Regions from separate parts of the Paraburkholderia sp. BL6669N2 genome, predicted to be linked through region 1. Evidence: riboswitches for the same ligand, from Rfam matches in the RefSeq annotation. Region 1 holds a riboswitch; the other holds the start of a gene.

Region 1 (3,408 bases):
GTTCTGACTGCCTCGACGAGGCGAATGGCCGCCGCCCGCCAACCTGAACCTGGTGCTACTGAATCGCCCCCGCCAACACCTGCGCCGTCGCGGCCGACAACGTCCAGCCCAGATGCCCATGCCCGGTGTTATAGAACACGCCGCGCTGTTTGCCACGGCCCACCTTGGGCAACATGCTCGGCAGCATCGGCCGCAAGCCCGCCCACGGAATCACACGTGAGGTCGACACCTCGGGGAAATGACGCCGCGTCCAGTCCACCAGCGGCGCGATCCGGTCCGAACGGATATCGCGGTTGAAGCCGTTGATCTCCGCCGTGCCGGCTACCCGAAATCGATCCGCGCCGAGGCGGCTCGTGACGATCTTCGCGCTGTCGTCGAGCACGCTCGCCCACGGTGCGCGCTGCTGACTGAGTTCGTCGTCGAGACAGACCGTGATCGAATAACCTTTGACGGGATAGATGTTCACGTGGTCGCCGAGCATCGACGCGAAGTCCCGGCTTTTCACCCCGGCGCACACGACGATCCGCTCGAACGTGAACCGCTGCGACTCGCCTTCGAGATCGACCATCAGCGTAAAGCGCCCCTCGGCAGGCTGCTCGATCGACGTGATTTGCGCGTCGTAATGAAACTCGACGCCGTGCCGCACGCACGCCTCAGCAAGGCCGCGCGTGAACTTGTGAATATCGCCGGTCGAGTCGGACGGGGTGAAGAAGCCGCCGTAAAAATCGCCGTGCAACGTGGGCTCGATGTCATGCAGTTCGCTCGACGTCACCGGATTGCGGTCGAGGCCGCCTTCGCGCAGCAACTGGTTCACCTTGCTCGCGGCGTCGAATTCCTTGCGGGTCTTGTAGATGTGCAGAACGCCGCGCCGCTCCAGATCGAAGTCGATGCCCTCGGTTTCGGCAATCGAAAACAGGTGCTCGCGCGCGGCAATCGCGAGCCGTACGGTTTCGACGGTGTTGGCCCGGTAGTGTGGAATCTGGCGCAGGAATTCGCCCATCCACGAGTACTTGTGCCAACTCGGCGCGGGGTTGAGCAGCAGCGGGGCGTCGCGTGTGAGCATCCAGCGCAGGCCTTTCATGACGGTGGCCACGCTGTTCCACACTTCGGCATTGCTGGCGGACAGCTGGCCGCCGTTGGCGAACGAAGTCTCCATCGCCGCATAGCGATGGCGCTCGAAAACCGTGACGTGATGGCCGCGCCGGGCGAGGGCGTAAGCGGTCGTGACGCCGGTAATGCCGGCGCCGATAATGGCGATTCGTGACATGACATGGTCCAGAGTAGTTGAGCATCACCGGTGTCGATTTCGTGTCGAAACCGGCGTTGATGCCCCATCTGTCCATGTACCTGAGAGTTTCTTCCCCGCGCCAGCCGGGCCCGATTCGAGCCGTGTGCGGGGAATCCCCTTCGGTGGGCGCATAGGGTAGTGCAATGCGCCGCTCTCCAGATGTTCCTGCTGCGCGGTCCTTTTGCCTGAGAGTTTCCGGGGCGGTTGCTCCGTCGGCGTCGTCACGAACGTCTGACGATCTCTCCCGCGCTGCATTGCAGAACGGCTCGACAATACCGTTCAAAATATTTTGCCGCAAGTCTTTCGTGCGATGCGCGGCGCAGCGGCGGTCTGAAACGGCCTGAATGGAGATGAAGGCAGAGGCCATGCGCCGCTACGGATTTTCGAACCCGTATGCCGCGCCGGAATGGCTGGATCGGCTATATTCGACGCCACTGCCCAACTTCCGCTCACAGAGGAGAATGCCGTGCCCGCATTCACAACGCTGCTCGCTTTCGGCCTGGTTTCGCTCGGCATGGTGCTCACGCCGGGTCCGAACATGATCTATCTGATCTCGCGATCGCTCTGCCAGGGGCGGCGCGCGGGTCTCATCTCGCTCGGCGGCGTCGCGCTCGGCTTCGTGTTCTACATGTTCTGCGCCGCGTTCGGCATCACCGCGCTGCTGTTGACGGTGCCGTACGCGTACGACGCGCTGCGCTTCGGCGGCGCGCTGTATCTGCTGTATCTGGCGTGGCAGGCGGTCAAGCCGGGCGGCCGTTCGCCGTTCCAGGTCCGCGATCTGCCGCACGACAGCCGCCGCAAGCTCTTCACCATGGGCCTCGTCACCAATCTCGCCAATCCGAAGATCGCGGTGATGTACCTGTCGCTGCTGCCGCAGTTCATTTCACCGGGGCACGGCAGTGTGCTTGCGCAGTCCATCGCGCTTGGCTGCGTGCAGATCGTCATCAGCGTAACGATCAATGCGCTGATCGCCAGCATGGCGGGTTCGATCGCCGTGTTTCTCGGCGGCCGGCCGGTGTGGCTGCAGGTGCAGCGCTGGCTGATGGGCACCGTGCTCGCCGGACTCGCGGTACGCATCGCGCTCGATTCGCGCCGCTGAGTTGTGTCGAGGCGCGCTATTCGTTGCGCGCCCTGAACACCCAGCCGTTGAACAGCGCCCCGCAGAGCATCAACGCGCTGGTGATGAGAAACACCGAAGGCATGCCGAGATGCGCGCCGGCAAAGCCGCCCGCGAGCGGCCCCGCCACCTGTCCCGCGTAATTCGCCGAGGTCGCATAGCCGAGTATGTAGCCGGCCGAGCGGTCGGGCACGTTGTGACGGATCACGCTCGTGATGGACGGCAGCAGGCCGGCCAGCGCGAGACCCATCAAAAAACGCAGCGCCACCAGTTGCCAGCCGCTCGTGACGAACGCCTGCGGCACCAGCAAGGCCGCGCACACGGCGAGACACGCCACGATCACCTTGGGCGCGCCGATGCGGTCGGCCAGACGGCCGACCCGCGAAGCCGCCAGCACGCTGCCCAGCGCCGAGGCCGACATCACGAAGCCCGACACCAGCGTGACATGCCGTGTGTCGTGCACCAGTTGGCTGACATACACGGTGATGATCGGCTCGATCGACATGTTGGCGAACATCAGCAAGCCGGAGGTGAACAGCATCGCCAGCACCGGCCGCAGATCGGGCACGCTGGCCCGGCCGGTTGCCGCGTCCGCGTGGTGCGTCCCGCCGCGCGTCCGTTCCACCGGTTGCTCCTTGACGAGCAGCGTGGTCGCGACGAACGCGCAGAAGATCATCGCGCCGGCAATGAAAAACGTGTTGCGGATACCGATCAGCGGCGGCAGCGCGCCGCCCACCAGCGGGCCGACCAGGCTGCCCGCCATCACGCCCGAGGCCAGCGTGCCGAGCGCCCATCCGGTGCGCGAGCGCGGCGTCTGCGTGGCGATCATCACGGTCGCGCCCGACGCATAGCCGCCGACCAGCCCCGCCAGAAACCGCAGCCCCACCAGTTGCCAGACATTCTGCGCGAGCCCCAACAAGGACATCACGATGGCCATGCCGAGGCTCGCGCGTATCAGGATCAGCTTGCGTCCGTAGCGGTCGGCCATGCGGCCCCACAGCGG
Region 2 (3,408 bases), on a different contig from region 1:
GTCATGCACTTCGAGCGCGGCGAGCGAGAGAGGAGTGCGGTTCATCAGACGATCCGGGTGTTCGAGCTTCATGGGTGTTCCTGGCGGTGCGGTGTCCTTCGGCATTCGAAAAAGGACGCGCCGCACCTGTCGGGTTAAACGTAAAGGTGAATCAGGCGCCGATCGACTTGCTGTACGCGTCGGCGTCGATCAGACGGTCTTGCGTCGCGTCCGCAGCCGGCTTGATCTTGAAGAGCCAGCTTTCGTACGGCGTGGAGTTGACCGAATCAGGCGTGTTGGCCACGGCGGTGTTCGCTTCGACGATCTCGCCCGAAACCGGCGCGTAGATATCGGAAGCGGCTTTCACCGATTCGATGACGGCGACGGTGTCGCCGGCCGTGACCGTCTTGCCCAGTTCCTGGACTTCGAAGAAGACGATGTCGCCGAGCGCTTCCTGCGCGTGGTCGGTGATGCCGACCGTCAGCGTGCCGTCCGCCTCGGTGCGGACCCACTCGTGCGATTCGGTGTATTTCAGATCGGCCGGGATGCTCATCGGATGCTCCTATGCGGTGTGATTCGGTTGTAACGTGGGAAGTAGACGCACGCGCAGGTTTGCTTAAACCGCGAGCACTTTGCCATTGCGCACGAACGGCAGTTTTACCACGCTTGCAGGTACGTTCTTGTCACGAATCTGAACGTGAACGGTGTCGCCCGGCTGCACGCCTTTCGGCACGCGCGCAAAGGCGATGGATTCCTGCATGGTCGGGGAAAACGTACCGCTGGTGATTTCGCCTTCGCCCTGCGGCGTGACGACTTTTTGATGAGCACGCAGCACGCCCGCCGCCTTGCCGTTTTCCTTCAGCAGAATCAAGCCGACGAACGCAGCCTGCGAACCGTCCGCTTCCAGCTTGCCCTTGCCGACGAAGTCGCGCGGCGAGGTGAGGTCGACGGTCCAGGCGAGGCCGGCGTCGAGCGGCGAGACGTTGTCGTCCATGTCCTGGCCGTACAGGTTCATGCCGGCTTCGAGCCGCAGCGTGTCGCGCGCGCCGAGACCGGCCGGGCGCACGCCTTGGGCGTGCAGCGCATTCCACAGCGCTTCGACGTGATCTGCGGGGACAATGATTTCGAAGCCGTCTTCGCCGGTGTAGCCGGTGCGGGCAACGGTCAACTCGCCGAACGGCGTGTCTTCGATGCGGGCGGCGTTGAAGGGCTTGAGCGCTTCGGTGGCGGCGCGTGCCGTCGGCACGGTTTGCCACACTTTTTCGCGGGCGTTGGGGCCTTGCACGGCGACGATCGCGTAATCGCGGCGCGGCGTGATGGTCAGGCCGAAGCTGCCTTCAGCGTTGAGTTGGCCGAACCAGGCGATGTCTTTGTCGGCGGTGCCGGCATTGACGACCACGCGGAAATGATCTTCGCCGAAGTAATAGACGATCAGATCGTCGATCACGCCGCCGTTCGGGTTCAGCAGGCAGGAGTACAGCGCGCGGCCCGGCGTTTGCAGCTTGGCGACGTTGTTCGCCAGCGCATACTCGAAGAAAGCGCGCACGCGCTCGCCGGTGAAATCGACGACACACATGTGCGAGACGTCGAACATGCCGGCGTCGGTGCGCACGGCGCGGTGTTCGTCGATCTGCGAGCCGTAGTTGACAGGCATGTCCCAGCCGCCGAAATCGACCATGCGGGCATTGAGCGCACGGTGGGTGGCGTTGAGCGGGGTGTGTTTGAGTTCGGTCATGGGGCCTCAGGCGTCTCGCGAAACAAAAAAGGCCATGCGGCGCTACGCCTCGCGGCCTTTTAGCTGCGAGCGATGCGTTGCATGGCCCCTCTGTCCTCGATACCTGAGAGATTGCGTTGCCGTGGTCACGTTGACGTGTCACGGTGAAACGCGCGCCCCTTCGGTGGGCAGCTTGCCAGATTCGCTCGCACTTACGACGCGCGATGCGCACGGCTACTGCCGCTCTCCAGAGTGCGAAAAACCGGTGCTCGATGTTGCCTGAGAGCGGGTTCTTCGACGCGGTCGGTCCTTTTGCCTGAGAGTTTGCGGGTGTGCCCCTTCGGCGGCGCGGCCTGCGGTTTTCTGCGGCCAGCACGCTCTCCCGACGCGTGCGGCGAATGTACGCGAGGGCCGGGGGCTTGTCAAATAAAGGCCCGAGAACCGCGCGGCGGTTGACGGAGCGTCTGCGCACTTGTCAAAAAAAGCGCGGGACGTGATGCCCGCGCTCGTGCTGCTTCGGCGTTGAAGCCGAAATTGATTCTGGCGCGATTACTCGCCGATAGCGTGTGCCGCGTTGTCCAGTTCCTGATTCAAGACGCGCTGTTCGTCGCCCGACAGGCCGCCGCCGTGTTGCGCGGCCATGTCGTGCGCTTCCTGACGGATCACGTCGAGGCGATGGTGCAGCGCTGCGCCTTGGGGCGGCGGGTAATAGCCCTGATTCACGCGGTTGTCGATCCGGCGGCTGAGGTTGTCGATGCGGCCTTCGACCTGATGCAGGCGCTGATCCGCGATCTGTTGCGGGTTGGGGCGAGGCGCCGGCTGGGGTTGAGGCGCCACCACACAGGCGGCGAGGGAACTGAGCAAGGCGCAAGCGGCGAGCGCGCGGATAGTACGGGGCATGGACACTCCGGAAGTCATTGTCGTTTTGTGGTGCTACCCTGGTAGCAACGGATGACTACCGGGCCGCGCTGACCTGCCGCGCGGCCTGATTTGTAACGTTATGTTCCTTTCGGGCTTGTCAGGGTTCTGGGCCCGCGCCGTGTGCACGGCCAGTACTGTTTTAGGTACACAAGCCGTTTCGCCGCGCGGACCAAGCCGTCAGCGAATCCTCTCGAACGGCAGCCGGGCGCCTTCTTCCGAGCTTCGGCCGGCGAGCTCGATAACCGTCATAACGTCGACGGCGTCCTGTGCGCTCACCGGGAATTTCACGCCGTTCTGGATCGCGTCGGCCACCGCGACATAAAACCCGGCGTAATCGCCATTGCGCGTCGGCCACTCCCGCTCGACTTCCTGATCGCCTTCCACGACGCGCACTACACCCGGGGCGTTGCCGGCGCCGAAGCCGTCGTCGCCCGGACGCAGGCCCGCCTTCAACTGATCTTCCTGCGTGTCGAGCCCGTATTTCATATAGCTGCCGCGTGTGCCGTGGAGGGTGAAGCGCGGCGCGACCAGCGCCGTCAGCGCGCTCGCGTGCAGCACCACTTCGAATTCACCGTAGCCGAGCTGGATGTGCACGTAGTCGGGCGCGCCGGCGTCGTCACGATGTGCGCGCACCGTTGCCGACACGGTTTGCGGCGTGCCGAACAGCGCCAGCGCCTGGTCGATCAGATGCGGTCCGAGGTCCAGCAGCAAGCCGCCGCCTCGCGACGCTTCCTCGCGCCAGCGCTGGCGCACCTCCGGCCGGAAACGGTCGAAGTGCGATTCGTATTGCGTGA

What was found. A riboswitch is a leader RNA that binds a small molecule or an ion and turns the genes downstream of it on or off. The one in region 1 is predicted to bind glycine.
Region 2: linked by a shared signal. The riboswitch ahead of gcvT (glycine cleavage system aminomethyltransferase GcvT) and the one ahead of B0G80_RS30825 (D-amino acid dehydrogenase) in region 1 are both predicted to bind glycine.

What each region holds. Positions count from the first base shown of each region.
Region 1 covers NZ_QUNA01000002.1:1,857,037-1,860,444, reverse strand. Annotated here, with positions in the region: gene B0G80_RS30825 (D-amino acid dehydrogenase) at 56-1,267, opposite strand; glycine riboswitch at 1,452-1,545, opposite strand; gene B0G80_RS30820 (LysE family translocator) at 1,755-2,387, shown strand; gene B0G80_RS30815 (MFS transporter) at 2,404-3,408, opposite strand, start outside.
Region 2 covers NZ_QUNA01000001.1:3,411,245-3,414,652, reverse strand. Annotated here, with positions in the region: gene gcvP (aminomethyl-transferring glycine dehydrogenase) at 1-72, opposite strand, end outside; gene gcvH (glycine cleavage system protein GcvH) at 152-532, opposite strand; gene gcvT (glycine cleavage system aminomethyltransferase GcvT) at 596-1,714, opposite strand; glycine riboswitch at 1,795-1,954, opposite strand; glycine riboswitch at 1,987-2,088, opposite strand; gene B0G80_RS15600 (hypothetical protein) at 2,243-2,593, opposite strand; gene B0G80_RS15595 (oxidoreductase) at 2,792-3,408, opposite strand, start outside.